Regions from separate parts of the [Micrococcus luteus] ATCC 49442 genome, predicted to be linked through region 1. Evidence: predicted binding sites of a transcription regulator. Region 1 holds the regulator's gene; the other holds the start of a gene.

The links. The regulator LexA, encoded in region 1, represses DNA repair genes until DNA is damaged. The targets are predictions, from matches to a motif close to TCGAACANNTGTTCGA.
Region 2: a site for LexA is predicted at 3,567-3,582, ahead of GUV69_RS15200 (shikimate dehydrogenase). Genes of this name have one in related genera too.

Annotation. Positions count from the first base shown of each region.
Region 1 is NZ_JAAAXP010000001.1:1,637,991-1,645,257, reverse strand. Features, by position in the region: gene dapF (diaminopimelate epimerase) at 1-233, shown strand, start outside; gene GUV69_RS07395 (class I SAM-dependent methyltransferase) at 214-828, opposite strand; gene hflX (GTPase HflX) at 1,321-2,886, shown strand; gene GUV69_RS07385 (ATP-dependent DNA helicase) at 2,879-4,936, shown strand; gene lexA (transcriptional repressor LexA) at 5,002-5,748, opposite strand; gene GUV69_RS07375 (LysM peptidoglycan-binding domain-containing protein) at 6,225-6,575, shown strand; gene GUV69_RS07370 (histidinol-phosphate transaminase) at 6,671-7,267, shown strand, end outside.
Region 2 is NZ_JAAAXP010000001.1:3,331,750-3,339,016, reverse strand. Features, by position in the region: gene pcaH (protocatechuate 3,4-dioxygenase subunit beta) at 1-583, opposite strand, end outside; gene GUV69_RS15205 (sugar phosphate isomerase/epimerase and 4-hydroxyphenylpyruvate domain-containing protein) at 639-2,585, opposite strand; gene GUV69_RS15200 (shikimate dehydrogenase) at 2,585-3,466, opposite strand; gene GUV69_RS15195 (IclR family transcriptional regulator) at 3,608-4,348, opposite strand; gene GUV69_RS15190 (MFS transporter) at 4,700-6,019, shown strand; gene GUV69_RS15185 (D-2-hydroxyacid dehydrogenase) at 6,200-7,186, opposite strand; gene GUV69_RS15180 (haloacid dehalogenase type II) at 7,212-7,267, opposite strand, start outside.

The DNA of each region.
Region 1 (7,267 bases):
TCACCATGCGGGTCCATGAGCGCGGTGTGGGCGAGACCCAGTCGTGCGGAACCGGCGCCTGTGCCGCCGCGGTGGCCATCCGCCATTGGGCAGGTGCCGAAGCGCCCGACTCCTGGCTTGTGAACGTGCCGGGTGGCGTCGTCGGGGTCAAATTTTTTGCCGGTGCGGCCGGCCACGAACATGTTGAGCTCAGTGGCCCCGCGGTGATCGTGGCTAGCGGGACGCTTTCCTGACCCGCAGGATCCGGAAGGACTTGGCGGTGCTCTCACGGGTGACAGTGAACGAGTCATCGAGTTCGGCCGCCAGCCAGCGCTGAAGCGAGTCGGAGCCGAGGTTCTTCTGCACCACCAGCCAGGCTGAACCGCCCGGCGCCAGGCGGGGGAGCCAGAGCATCAGCAGGCTGTGCAGTTCGTCCTTGCCGATCCGGATGGGTGGGTTGGACCAGATGGTGTCGAACCGCAGGTCAGGATCAACCGCGTCGGGAGTGCTGGCCACCACATTCCCCAGGCCAAGCAATGCCGCGTTCTCGTTGGTCAGCGTGATGCAGCGTTCGTTGACATCCACGGCGTAGACCCTTGCCTTGGGTGCACGCAGGGCGAGGGTCAGTGCGATGGGCCCCCACCCGCAGCCGATGTCCAGAAGGTTCCCGGAGGGCGAAGGAGCGGGGACTTCCGCCAGCAGGACCGCTGTTCCCTTGTCAATGCCGTCGGGGCTGAAGATCCCCGCGGAGGTCTGCAGGGTACGGGTCTCGCCGGCCAGTTCCACCGTGAGGGACTTGCGGGTGAAAGGCCCGGCCGGTGATGCGCTGAAATAGTGTGCGGACTCCATAACTGGCCAGATTAGTTGGCTGCCGCGGACAAAGCGAAACGGGCTGCACCGGCGCTGGAAAGCGGCACCCCGCGGTTCTGCTAATCTGGAACCCATGTTCTTGATCTTCGAGTAGCCGGCGCGGGCCCGCTTTTACAAGCCGCCCGTCCCGAAACCGTGCCCCACAGCGATGCAGGCTCCAGCCTTCCGCATGTGCGCCACAGGAGAGGCCCCCGGGGCCCATCCTGCCGCAGGGCCAGACTCGAGTGATCAGCCCCGTGCCGGTCCCTGCCCGAGACTGCCTGCGCCACCCCCGACTTCACGCATCCAGTGATCCGGAGCACGCCGCCCCGTCCAGCCGCGATGCCACCCACCCGGTGCGCCACGCTTTGGCCGGCGCGAAGGACAGACCAGGAGGCCAGGATGACCGCAAGCCGTCAGCCCAGCGCGAATACTTCACCACCCACCGCCAATCCGCACTATTCTGAAAATGCCGAATCTTCAAAGGAGAACATGACCAGTCAGCCCAACACCGGTTCCGATCCAGCAGCCCAGGACATGAGTCCCGAGGAAATCCAGGCTGTCATCGACCGGATTCTCGCCAAAGACGTCCCGGCCAGGAACGTCACCGCCGCAGACGGCGACCGGGCCGTGTTTGGCAGGGCCCAGGCCATTTCCGGCCAGGACGATGAACACACAAGCTACGACGGCGACCAGCAGGACCTGGAGGAACGCCGGGCGCTGCGCCGCGTGGCCGGCCTGTCCACGGAACTCGAAGACGTCACCGAAGTCGAATACCGTCAGTTGCGGCTCGAACGCGTTGTCCTCGCCGGGCTGTGGTCCGAAGGCACACTGGCAGACGCCGAAAACTCCCTGCGCGAACTTGCCGCCCTCGCCGAGACTGCTGGTTCGGAGGTCCTCGACGGCATGGTCCAGCGCCGTGCCAAACCTGACCCCGGCACGTTCCTGGGCTCCGGAAAGGCCCTCGAACTCAAGGAAATTGTGATGGCCACGGGCGCGGACACCGTAGTGGTTGATGCCGAACTGGCACCGTCCCAGCGCCGTGCACTCGAGGACATCGTCAAGGTCAAGGTTATCGACCGGACGGCCCTGATCCTTGACATCTTTGCCCAGCACGCCAAGAGCCGCGAGGGCAAGGCCCAGGTGGAACTGGCACAGCTCGAATACCTCCTGCCACGCCTGCGTGGCTGGGGTGAGTCGATGTCCCGCCAGGCCGGTGGCCAAGTGGGTGGTGCCGGTGCAGGCATGGGTTCGCGCGGGCCCGGTGAGACGAAGATCGAACTGGACCGCCGCCGGATCCGCACCCGCATGGCCAAGCTCCGGCGGGAGATCGCCGCGATGAAGCCGGCACGGGAAACGAAACGGGCCAACCGCCGTCGTAATTCAGTGCCCTCGGTGGCGATCGCCGGATACACCAACGCCGGTAAGTCCTCCCTGCTGAACAGGCTCACCGACGCCGGTGTGCTGGTGGAGAACGCGCTCTTCGCCACCCTGGATCCCACCGTGCGCAAGGCCGAGACCTCAGACGGCCTCGGCTACACGCTGGCCGATACCGTGGGTTTCGTGCGGTCGCTGCCCACCCAGCTGGTGGAAGCTTTCCGTTCAACCCTGGAGGAGGTGGCGGACGCTGACCTGATCCTCCACGTGGTGGACGCCTCCCACCCGGACCCCGAGGGCCAGATCGCCGCTGTCCGCAAGGTCTTCAGCGAGGTGGACGCCCGCAAAGTCCCCGAGATCATCGTGCTCAACAAGGCTGACGCCGCAGATCCGTTTGTGGTGGAGCGCCTCAAGCAGCGCGAGCCACGCCACGTGGTGGTATCGGCCCGGACCGGCCAGGGGATCGCCGAGCTGCTCAAGGCCATCAGCGACGGGATTCCGCGGCCCGGCGTCAAACTGGAGCTTCTCATCCCCTACGACCGTGGCGACCTCATCAGCAAACTGCATGAGACCGACGCCGAGATCATCAGCCTGGATCATGGCGAGGACGGTACCCGGGCGGTGGTGATGGTCCGGGAGGGCCTCGCGGCTGAACTGGAATCCTTCGTCAGTAATGACTGATTTGGTGGCAGGGGAGATCTCCGAGGCGGCCGGCGAGCAGTTCGTCATCGAATTGCTCGACCGGGCCGTCGAGGGGATGGGCGGCCAAAGCCGCGCCGGCCAGCATGAGATGGCCCGGCAAGTAACAAAAGCCATCGAAACCGGGGACCACCTTCTTGTCCAGGCCGGTACCGGCACGGGCAAGTCCCTTGCGTACCTCATTCCGCTGATTGCCCACTCGCTGGTGAGCGATAAGCCAACGCTTGTTTCCACGGCAACGCTTGCTCTTCAGACCCAGATTGTGGGCCGGGACCTTCCCCGGCTGCTGAAGACCATCACTCCTGCCCTGGACCGCCCCGTCAAGGTGGCCCTGGTCAAGGGCCGTTCCAACTACGTGTGCCGGCACAAGCTCGAAGGCGGGTTCCCGTCAGAAGAGCCCGCGGAGGGCCAGCTGTTCTCTCTGGGCGAGGACACCAGCGTTCCGCACTTCGCCGCTGCCATGGGAGGGCCGTCGTCGCAACTGGGGAAGGAAGTAGTGCGCCTGCGCGAGTGGGCGGAAAAAACGGCTACGGGGGACCGCGACGAACTCCTTCCCGGTGTCACGGACCGCGCCTGGCGGCAGGTTTCCGTCACCTCGATGGAATGCCTCGGCGCGCAGAAGTGCCCCATGGCCGCCGAATGCTTCAGTGAACTGGCACGCCATGACGCGGCCGAGGCCGACGTTGTGGTCACCAATCACGCCATGCTGGCTGTCAGCGCGTTCGAAGGCCTGGCCGTTCTGCCCGAATACGACGTTGTGGTGGTGGATGAGGCCCACGAACTCCAGGACCGGGTCACCGGTGCCGTTTCCGGCCAGCTCTCCGTCGCGATGATCCACGCCGCGGCATCCGGGGCGAGGAAACACACCGCCATTACCGTTGACGCCCTCAATTCAGCCGCCGCCAACCTCGAACTCGCACTGGCAGGAGTCCCGAACGGGCTGCTGCCCAACGGGCTCAATGACGAACAGCTCGACTGCGTGGACCAGCTGCGGGAAGCCTGCAGGGCTGCCCTGTCAGACTCCAAGGGTGACGGCAGCCAAACGGCCGACGGCGGGCGGCAGCTCGCCCGCTCGCGGCTGATGCTGATCCTGGAACTGTGTGAACGGCTCATCGTGGCCCGCGAGAACCGCGAAGTCGTGTGGTTTTCCCGCGCCAGTTCCTTCGACCCGCAGCAGGGCTATTCGCAGCCTGATGAGACAGCTCCGGCGTTGATCAACATCGCGCCGCTCAGCGTCGCCGGCAAATTGCGTGAAGGGCTCTTCGCCGGCCACACCGTGGTGCTGACCTCGGCAACCCTGGCCATCGGCTCGGCGTTCGAACCTGCTGCCGGCGGCCTTGGGCTGGTAGGGGAGGGGGCGCCGAGCTGGACCGGTATCGACGTCGGCTCGCCATTCGACTATCCGAAGCAGGGAATCCTGTACGTGGCCGGGCATCTGCCCAAGCCAGGGCGGGGCGTATCACCCGAATCCCTGGATGAACTGGAGTCGCTGATCCGGGCGTCCGGGGGCGGTGCGCTGTGTCTCTTTTCCTCACGCCGTGCTGCCGAAGAAGCTGCCGAGGCGATGCGGCCACGGCTGGGGCTCAGCATCCTCTGCCAGGGCGACTCCACCATGACCGCCCTCGTCAAGCAGTTCGCTGACGAGCCGGACACCTGCCTGTTCGGCACTATGTCCCTGTGGCAGGGGGTCGATGTTCCCGGCGGGTCCTGCCGGCTGGTGGTGATCGACCGCATTCCGTTCCCGCGGCCGGATGATCCGCTGATGACTGCCCGCTCCCGCGCCGTTGCCCAGGCCGGTGGAAACGGCTTTATGGCCGTGTCCGCCACGCACGCGGCCATCCGCCTGGCCCAGGGTGCAGGGCGGCTGATCCGCTCGACGGGAGACAGAGGAGTGGTGGCTGTCCTCGATTCACGGCTGGCCACGGAGCGCTACGCCGGCTTCCTCCGCGCAGCGTTGCCGCCGTTCTGGCCGACGACTGACCGCAAGACAGCGTTTGCGGCACTCGAAAGGCTGGCCGGGAAGGGCGCCTGACCCCGTTGTGTCAGGGCCCGGGACGACATCGCCCGGGCCCTGCCGCAAACCCCTGCGGCCGGGTTCTACAACGACCGGAGGACCGACACGACCTTGCCCATGATGGTGGCATGGTCACCCAGGATCGGCTCGTACCGGGTGTTCTGCGGCAGCAGCCACGTGTGGCCATCCCGCTGCCGGAACGTCTTCACGGTGGCTTCGTCATCCAGCAGGGCTGCAACGATGTCCCCATTGGCGGCGTCTGCCTGCCGGCGCACCACAACCCAGTCGCCGTCGCAGATGGCAGCATCCACCATGGAGTCGCCGGCAACACGGAGCATAAACAGCTCGCCCTGCCCGACGAGCTGGCGGGGGAGTGGCATAACGTCTTCAACCACCTGATCGGCGAGGATCGGTCCGCCGGCCGCGATCCGGCCCACCAGCGGCACCATGGCGGTGTCCATGGCGGTGGGGAGGTCTGTGACCGTTCCACCGATGCCGTGCAGTACTGCCGGCTTGGCTGAGCCGCCGGTTTTGGCCGAGCCGCCGTCAAGTGTCAGGGGCATGAGGACTTCCATGGCGCGCGGCCGCTTAGGGTCCCGGCGGAGGTAGCCCAACTTTTCGAGCTGGGAAAGCTGGTGCGTGACGCTGGAAAGGCTTGCCAGCCCCACGGTGTCGCCAATTTCCCGCATGGACGGTGGATAGCCGTTGTCATTGACTGAGCGCTGGATGGTCTCCAGGATCTTCTTCTGGCGGGCGGTGAGCCCCTTGGGGGTCCTTTGGGACGGGCGGCCCTGCGGCGTCGCCTTGCCCTCCGCGGCTGGTGCTGCCATGTTCGCCAATGCCTTTCGGTTCCCCGGTTCCGCCCTGGCCGCTGGTGCCTTCGAACGCCCGGGCTGATTGATTGTCAGACCCTGCTGATCAACTACAGAAGTGGTTGTTCTTTGATCCAAACGTAGGCCAGCCACATTGCTTTTTCAAACATTTGTTCTAGCGAGTCTCGACAATATTCGTTCATAAGTGCTAAAAATGGAGAAGCAAAGTTCGAACATGTGTTCTATTCGTTGCTTTCGGATTCGAATATCCGAGTCCTTAGCCGGCCAAGGCCGGAACAGGCAGCAACGTACAGGGCGCACCGGGCAGCACAGTATGGTCCAGGAGGGCTCATCTCATGTCAGCTATATCTGCTTCGCAGGACACCCGTCCGCAGTTCGTTTCAGTCCAGCACCTCACCTCGCGGCTCGAGTCGGCGCAGGCGCCCGACCCCGTGGCACCGAACGCCCGGAGCGCGCGCCGGAACGGTCCGTCCCTGACATCCGCTACGTCCGTGCAGCGGAAAGAATCCCTGCCGCCTCTCCGGCTCACCCGCCGTGGCCGCATCGTGCTCATTGGCATCCCGCTGGTGGTTCTTGCTGCGCTCCTGCTCTCGCTGGCCGGGTTCCTCACCTCTCCGGCGAAGGCGGCCGATTCCGCCGCCGGCCTCTCCGTCACCCCTACGGTGACGGTGACAGTCCAGGCAGGGCAGTCGCTGTGGGCCATCGCGGGCGCTGCTGCACCCGAGCGGGATCCGCGCGACGTCATCGCGGACATCGTGCAGCTGAACAACCTCACTGCCGGCGGCGTGGTGCCGGGCCAGCAGCTCTTCGTCCCCACTCAGTAGGCGCAGCACCTCAGAAGGTCTGCCGGAGGTCCCTGCCGCGGCCAGCGGATGCCGTCACATTTTCCGGGCGTCCCGTTCGGAACTAAACTGTTCAGGTGAATGACCAGCTAGAGCGCCTGAACCGACTTCCCCTCCGGACCAACCTCCGCGGGCTGACCCCGTACGGTGCTCCGCAGCTGGATGTCCCCATCCTGCTGAACGTCAATGAGAATACCCACGGCGTCCCGGCGGATGTGCAGGCTGCCATCAGCGCGGCCGTCGCGGAAGCGGCGGCAGGTCTCAACCGCTACCCGGACCGTGAGTTCACCGATCTCCGGGAAGCGCTGGCCGAATACCTTGGCCACGGGCTCGACGCCACCAACATCTGGGCAGCGAACGGATCAAACGAGGTACTCCAGCAGATCCTGCAGGCATTTGGCGGTCCCGGCCGCAAGGCCCTGGGTTTCCCGCCCACGTATTCCATGTACCCGCTGCTGGCCAGCGGCACCGACACTGAGTACATCGTGGGGCAGCGGGCCGAGGGTTACGGGCTCAGTGCCGAATCGGCGGCTTTGCAGGTCAAGGAACTCCAGCCCAACATCGTTTTCCTGTGTTCGCCCAACAACCCCACGGGCACCGGCCTCGGCCTGGACGTTGTGGAAGCGGTTTACGCTGCCGGCGAAGCCAGCCAAACCATCGTCATCGTCGACGAG
Region 2 (7,267 bases), 1.7 Mb from region 1:
TGATGGTGGTGAACCGGTAGGAGCCGTCCGGGCCCGTGATGCAGCGGCCCACGCCGGTGAAGTTGGGGTCCAGCGGTGCCGGGTGCTGGTCGCGCTTGTGGATGTAGCGGCCGGACGAGTTGGCCTGCCAGATCTCCACGAGCTGGCCGGCCACGGGGCGGCCGTCGCCGTCCAGGACCTTGCCGGCCACGATGATCCGCTCACCCTGGGGTTCGCCGTTGTGCTGGATGGTCAGGTCCGCTTCGAGCGCGTGCACGTCCTGGTGCCCGAAGGCGGGCGAGTACAGTTCGATGGTTTCCGGGTCTGCGTGGTGCAGGCTCTTGGTGGGGTGCCGGAGGATGCTGCTGCGGTAGGGGGCGTAGTCCAGCCGGGGCTGGGTTTCGGCCGCGGCGCCGTCTTTAAGCGCCCGCGCATAGGCCTCGCCCAGGGCGTTGATCTCAGCACTGAGATCGGCCTGGGTTTCGACGGCACTGTCCAGGGGGAGGTGCGCGGCGTGGGGTTCGGCGGCCGGTACGAACTCGTCGGTCTCAAGCTGGTGGGCTTTGATGTCCTGCGGCACGGTTGGCTCCTTTCGTTGGTGCATTGCTGGTTTGGTAGGGCTTGTTGCTCTGGTAGCTGTGCTGGTTCCGGAGCGGGTCTTAGGGGCGGTGCAGGAGGTCGTACTGGACGGCGTGCCGGACGGGCGCGTTGGGCGCCCCGTAGCCGTCATACGCTCCGCGGCGTTCCACCATTTCGAAGAACACGCTGCCCACGGTGGCGGTGTAGAAGTGCAGGAACTCGCCGTCGGCGTCCCGGTCGTACAGGAGGTTCAGCTCCTGCAGCGTTGCCAGGAAGTCCGGGGCCAGGCCGAACCGGGCGTCCAGGTCCTCGTAGTAGTTCGCCGGGATCTCCAGGAACTCCAGTCCGCGGGCCTTGCAGTCCCGGGCGGTGGCCACCAGATCATCCACGGCGAACGCGATGTGCTCCTGGTAGGTTTTGCGCTGGCCTGCGCCTGAACCGTCCTGCTGGATAAGCGGCGCCAGGTTCAGCACCAGCCGCACCGAGCGGTCGTCCGTGGCCATGACCTGCGAGCGGACCAGGCCGGTGGGGCTCGGCACCTCCGCGAACGGCTGGGGCGTCAGGGCGAGGGCGCTGGTGTAGAAGAGAACGGCCTCGTCAAAGTGCTGCCATGGCTGGGCCAGGTTGACGTGATCAATCACCGCAGCGGCTCCGGCCGCGGGCGCTACCGGCCCCTCGCCGGGCTCCGCCGTCTCGCCGAATTCGCTTGTCCAGGCGGCAGTGCCGTCCGGGCTGCCCTGGCACAGGAAAACCTCCGTGGAGTCCGGCGCCGCGAAGCCCTGGAACACCTCCTCGTTGGCCTGGCTCGTGCGCGGAACCGCGGGGGCCTTGAGCTGCCGGGCCCGGGCGGAGGCAATCACGGGTGAGTCGACGTCAAATCCCAAAGCCGCGATGGCCGGTGACGCATCCGCGGCACTCTCCCCCAACCCGGGGGCCGCCTCGTTGACGATCACCCGGGCGTGGCCCATGGTCCACAGCTGCACAACCTTGGTGCGGTGCCGGCCGTTGAATTCAAAGCCGAGCTGGCCGAGGACAGTTTCGAGGCCCTTGGTGTCGGCGGCCCTGACCTCGGCAAAGTTGTAGCCTGCCGGCTCGGCCACCTGCGGGAGGGTGGCCAGTTCCATGGGATAACGACGGCGGAACGGGGCCGCAGGACCACCAGCACCGGTGGGCCCGGCGCCCGCAACGGACAGAGCGGGTGCGTTGGCGTCGAGCCACTTGGCGCTCTGTTCCTCCAGCCAGATGAGCGAGCGCATGCCGTCCACGGCGGTGCGCTCCACGTCCGACTGGCGGAAGACGTCGTTGAAGATTTCCAGCGACACCGGCCCGCTGTAGCCGGCCCTGACAACGTGGCCCATGAACTTGGCGAGCTCGAACTGCCCCTCGCCCGGGAACACCCGGTAGTGCCGGCTCCAAGACAGGACGTCCATGGAGAGCTTCGGGGCGTCCGCCACCTGCACGAAGAAGATCTTCTCCGGGCTGAAGGCCTCGATGGGCGCGGTGTCCCAGTTGCGGGAAAGGATGTGGAAGGAGTCCAGGCAGGTGCCCAGGTTGGGGTGGTCCACGGCTTCCACCAGCCGGTGGGCGTGCTCGTAGTCGCTGACGTACTTGCCCCAGGCCAGGGCTTCGTAGGCGACCTTGACGCCGTGGTCCCCTGCCAGTGCTGCCAGCCGGCCAAGCTGCTCAGCCCGGAGGTCGTCGCTGTCGATGCTGGCCGTGGCCACGTTGGAGCAGACCAGGATGGTGTCCATGCCCAGGCGGGCCATCAGCTTGAATTTGGCTTCAGCACGGCGGAGGTTGGCCGTGAGGAGGTCCTCGGACACGCTGTCGAAGTCACGGAACGGCTGGTAGAGGTCAAGCGTGAGGCCAAGGTCCGCCGCCATCTTGCGGACGTCCTCGGGCTTAACGGGCGAGGTGACCAGGTCCTGCTCAAAGATTTCAATGCCGTCGAAGCCCGCGATGGCGCAGGCCTGCATCTTTTCCTTCAGTGTGCCGGAGAGGCAGACGGTGGCGATTCCGGTGCGCATCAGGCGGCCACTTCTTCCTGGGCCACGAGCTCCAGGAAGTGTCCGCGCATGCGGTCAGCATCGGCTTCCAGCCCGGTGAAGATCCGGAAGGAGTCAGCCGCCTGCCCCACGGCCATGCGGCCGCCATCCAGGACCGCGCAGCCCTTGGCACGGGCACCCAGGACAAGCTCGGTCTCGATGGGGCGGTAGACAATGTCCGCCACCCAGTGCCGGGATTCGAGGAGGTCAAGGTCCAGCGGGACGCCCGGGTGGGCGGCCATGCCCACCGGCGTGCAGTGGACCAGGCCGTCGGCCGGCGGCATCAGCTGCGGCAGCTCCGCCGTCGTACGCGGTGTGATGGTGCGGTCCGGGAAGAAGCCGGCCAGTTCCGCGGCGCGCGCCGCACAGCGGGCTGCGTCCGTATCCACCAGGTCGAGCACCTTCACGCCTGCGGTGAGCAGGGCGTAGGCGACGGCGGACCCGGCACCTCCTGCGCCGAGCTGGACCACGCGGTCCAGCCGGGCGCCCGGAAGGCCGGACGCCAGGGCGGCGGCAAAGCCGGAGAAGTCGGTGTTGTGCCCGATGAAGCGGCCGTCCTCGATCACCACGGTGTTGACGGCGCCGAGGCGGAGCGCATCCGGCGAGACCTCGTCCAGGTGCTGGAGGACCAGCTGCTTGCAGGGGTGGGTGATGTTCAGGCCGTTGAAGCCGAGGCTGCGGGCGCTTTTGAGGAGCTCCCCCACGGCGTCGCCGGTCAGGCCGAGCTCCAGCAGGTCGATGGGGCGGTAGAGGTAGCGCAGGCCTTGGACATCGCCTTCGCGTTCGTGCATGGGAGGAGTGAGTGACGGCATCACGCCATCGCCGACCAGTCCCACAAGGTAGGACTCAGTTCGATTGCTCATCCGGGCAGCTCCTTTGATACGGCACGTGGCGGGCGGCGGCGCTCAAGGAGGACGCGGCGGGCCAGGTGATAGGGATTACAGTACAACACTTGTTCACTTATCGCACGCTTGTTCTACATGCGAACATGCGAACATTTGCGGCTAGCGCTGGGGCAGCCGCGCAGCAAGCTCGGCAGCGGCCTCCTGCAGCAGGGGCACGTGGGCCAAAAGGCCTTCCATACTGAGGCGGAAAACAGGGACCGCCGTGGCCAGCGACGCGAAGGCGTGGCCCTGGGAGTTGAGCAGCGGCACGGCCACTGCGCGCATCCCGTTCTCGTTTTCCTCATCCATCACGGCATATCCCTGACGGCGGACCCGGTCCATTTCCGCCCGGAAGGCGGTGCGGTCGGTGATGGTGCGCTCGGTAAGCGGCTCGAGTTCCAGCTCCTCGATGAGGGCCTCCCGCTCCGCATCGTCCGCAAACGCCACGAGAGCCTTCCCGACGGCGGTCGCATGCAGGGCGCCCAGATGGCCAGGGTCGCTGGTCACCCGGAACATCTGCGGGCCGTCCACCTTGTTGACGGTGAGGTGGTGATGGCCGTCCCGGACGCTGAGGATGGTGGCCTCCCCCGTCTGCTCGGTCACTCGGCGAAGCACCGGCATGGCCGCGCCGGCGAAGCCGTGATGCTGGGACACCCGCTGCCCCAACTGGAAGATGCGCAGGCCCAGGTGGTAACGGCGGCCGTCCGGCTCATAGTCCACAAAGCCGTCCCGGGTCAGGGAGCCCAGCAGGCGGTACGTGGTGCTGAAGGGAAGGTTGGCGCGGCGCGAGATCTCCGCGGCACTGGCACCGCGGGGCTCGTCGCCCAGGAGGACCAGCAGGCCCAGGGCCTTGCCCACCATGTCCGTGCGATCACCCTTGGATGATTTTGACTCGGCAGGGACGGTGTCACCGCCAATACCGCCGGAGGCAACATCGCCGGAAACAACGCCGTCGGGGGCTGTGGTTTGATTCACACTCATAGCTCGATGTTGCCACATCGTGGGAGCTATTTCTAGATGGTGATTATTTTCTTGACAAGTGACTGCGCTCACAGCCATCATTGTCGTATCACACAAGTAGCTCCCACTATGTGGCTACTGGTCCGGGTCTTTCCACGGACACCAGCCGCACCGCCCTCTGCCACCACAGGCAGGTGCGGCTGCGCTTCCCCAGATCCATCCGCGACAATGTCGTCACATCAAAGGAACTCCATGAGCCAGACACTTCCGTCCGCCGGGCAGGGCACTGTTGCCCCGGCCGGGACGCCCAAGAAAGCAGCCCTCGCCAGCTTCCTGGGCAGCGCCGTCGAATACTACGACTTCTTCATCTTCGGTTCTGCGGCGGCACTGATCTTTCCCACGGTGTTCTTTCCGGACGCCGGCGCCAACGCGGCCGTCATGTCCTTCGCCACCTTCGGCTTTGCCTACGTAGCGCGGCCGGTGGGCGCCGTGATCCTGGGCCACTTCGGTGACCGCGTGGGCCGGCAGAAGGTGCTGATGTTCACGCTGCTGCTGATGGGCGCCTCGACTTTCCTCATCGGCTGCCTGCCCGACTTCAACACCGTGGGCTGGTGGGCGCCGGCCCTGTTGGTGCTGGCACGCCTTTGCCAGGGCCTCTCCGCCGCCGGCGAGCAGGCCGGCGCTTCCTCCATGACGCTGGAGCACGCCCCTGACAACCGCCGCTCCTTCTTCACCTCCTGGACCCTCACCGGGACCCAGGGCGGCCAGATCCTGGCGGCCCTCGTCTTCATCCCCGTCCTCGCCCTCCCGGACGAGATCAAGTACGGCGTCGGCTGGCGCATCCCGTTCTGGCTCAGTGCCGCCGTTGTTGTTGTTGCGTTCTTCATCCGCCGCACGCTGCACGAGCCCCCCGCATTCGCGGAAGCACAGAAGACGGCCCAGATCTCCAAGCTCCCCGTTGCCGACCTCCTTAAGGGACACTGGCGCGACGTCCTGCGCGTTATTGCCTGCGCGTTCATCGCGGCCGTCTCCACCGTGTTCGGCACCCTGGCCATCAGCTACGCCAAGACCGTCGCCGGCGTTGACGGCACCACCACCCTGTGGCTGGTGGTCGGCGCCAACCTGGTAGCACTCGGCACCCAGCCCCTGTTCGGCATGCTCGCCGACAAGATCGGCCGCAAGCCCGTGTTCATCTACGGCGCGGTGGCCAGCGCGATCCTCACCCCTGTGTTCCTGCTCAGCCTGGAGTCCGGCAGCACCCCGCTGATGTTCCTCGCCGCCATCGGGTTCTTCTCCTTCGGCTACGCAGCCTCCAACGCCGTCTGGCCGTCCTTCTACGCCGAGATGTTCAGCACCAAGGTCCGCTTCTCCGGCCTGGCCATCGGTACCCAGCTCGGCTTCCTGATGGCAGGCTTCGCCCCCGCCATCGTGGCAGCGATGGGCGGCATCAAGCCCGGCGGCTGGGTCCAGATCAGCATCTTCACCGCCATCATCTGCGGTATTGCGGCGATCTCTGCCCTGACGGCCAAGGAAACCTTCAAGGTCCCCACCAAGCAGCTCGGCCTGAAGTAGGCCTGCGGCTCTGGACGGGCAGCCCGGCCCTTCCAGCCCGGTTGCCCACCGAAAAAGCCCGGCGTGTCCCAGGACGCGGCGGGCTTTTCCGTGTCCCTGTCGAACGAACCGGGCGGGAACGCACGGGGCTCGGGCTCGCGCCGGACGACCGGCGGCCACCCGGCCGCGGCCGGGCTAGCGTCAGGTCGATGGAACAAAACCGAGTGTTTTATCCACCACGTTTAGCAGGGGCCGGCCGCCGCAGTAGCGTTGCAGGTTGTCCAGGAACAACTCGCCCAGGCGTTCAAGGTGACCCTCGGTGTCGCCGCTCATGTGGGGTGTGATGATGACATTTTCCATCCGCCAGAGTGCATGCCCGGCAGGGAGCGGCTCAGGGTCCACCACATCCAGCGCTGCCCCCGCGATCCCACCGGCGGCGAGCACCTCAACCAAGGCCTCGGTTTCCACAAGCTCTCCCCGTCCCACGTTGACCAGGCAGGCCGCGGGGTTCATGGCAGCAAGGACAGCGGCGTCAACCATGCCCCTGGTATCCGCCGTCAGGGGCGCGGCCAGAATGACATAGTCATAGTCCGAGATAACACGCCGCAAGTCCTGCGAGGAGTGAATTCGTCCGAAATCTGTATCCCCCGCCCGTCCCGTCCTGCCGGCGCCGTCCACCGTCATACCGACTGCACGGCACAGCCGGGCCACTTCCCGCCCCACGGAGCCTGTGCCCACCACAAGCACCGGCCGGCCCTGGATGGCACGGGTGAGCCTGTGCTGCCAGCGCTGCTCCTGCTGCAGCCTGAAGGACCCGCGGACGTCCTTGGCGAGGTCCAGGATCATCCCCAGCACGAACTCTGCCATCGCCCTGCTGAGCACGCCCCGGGAATTTGTATAGGTGACGCCGCTGCCGGCGAGTTCACCGAACAGCAGCCTGTCAACGCCGGCGGCGGAAACATGGACCCATTTCAGCGAGGAAGCGGCGCTCCAGTTCGCGCGCAGGGCCGGCGAGAACGAGTGCCACTGGAACAGGACATCCGCCCCGTCCAGCGCCGATGCCAGGCCGTCCGCCCGCGTGAGCCGGACGTCTGCCAGTTCCCCGATCTCTGCCAGGTATGGCGGCGGTGCTTCCCGGTACAGGACCGCAACGGCCGGACGCCTGCCGCTGAGGGGACGCGATGTCATGGGAGCCCTTCCTGTCGCAGCCGGCCTACAAGCCCAGAATCCTGTTGAGCTCTTCGAGGGAACGGACGGTGGCGTAGTTGT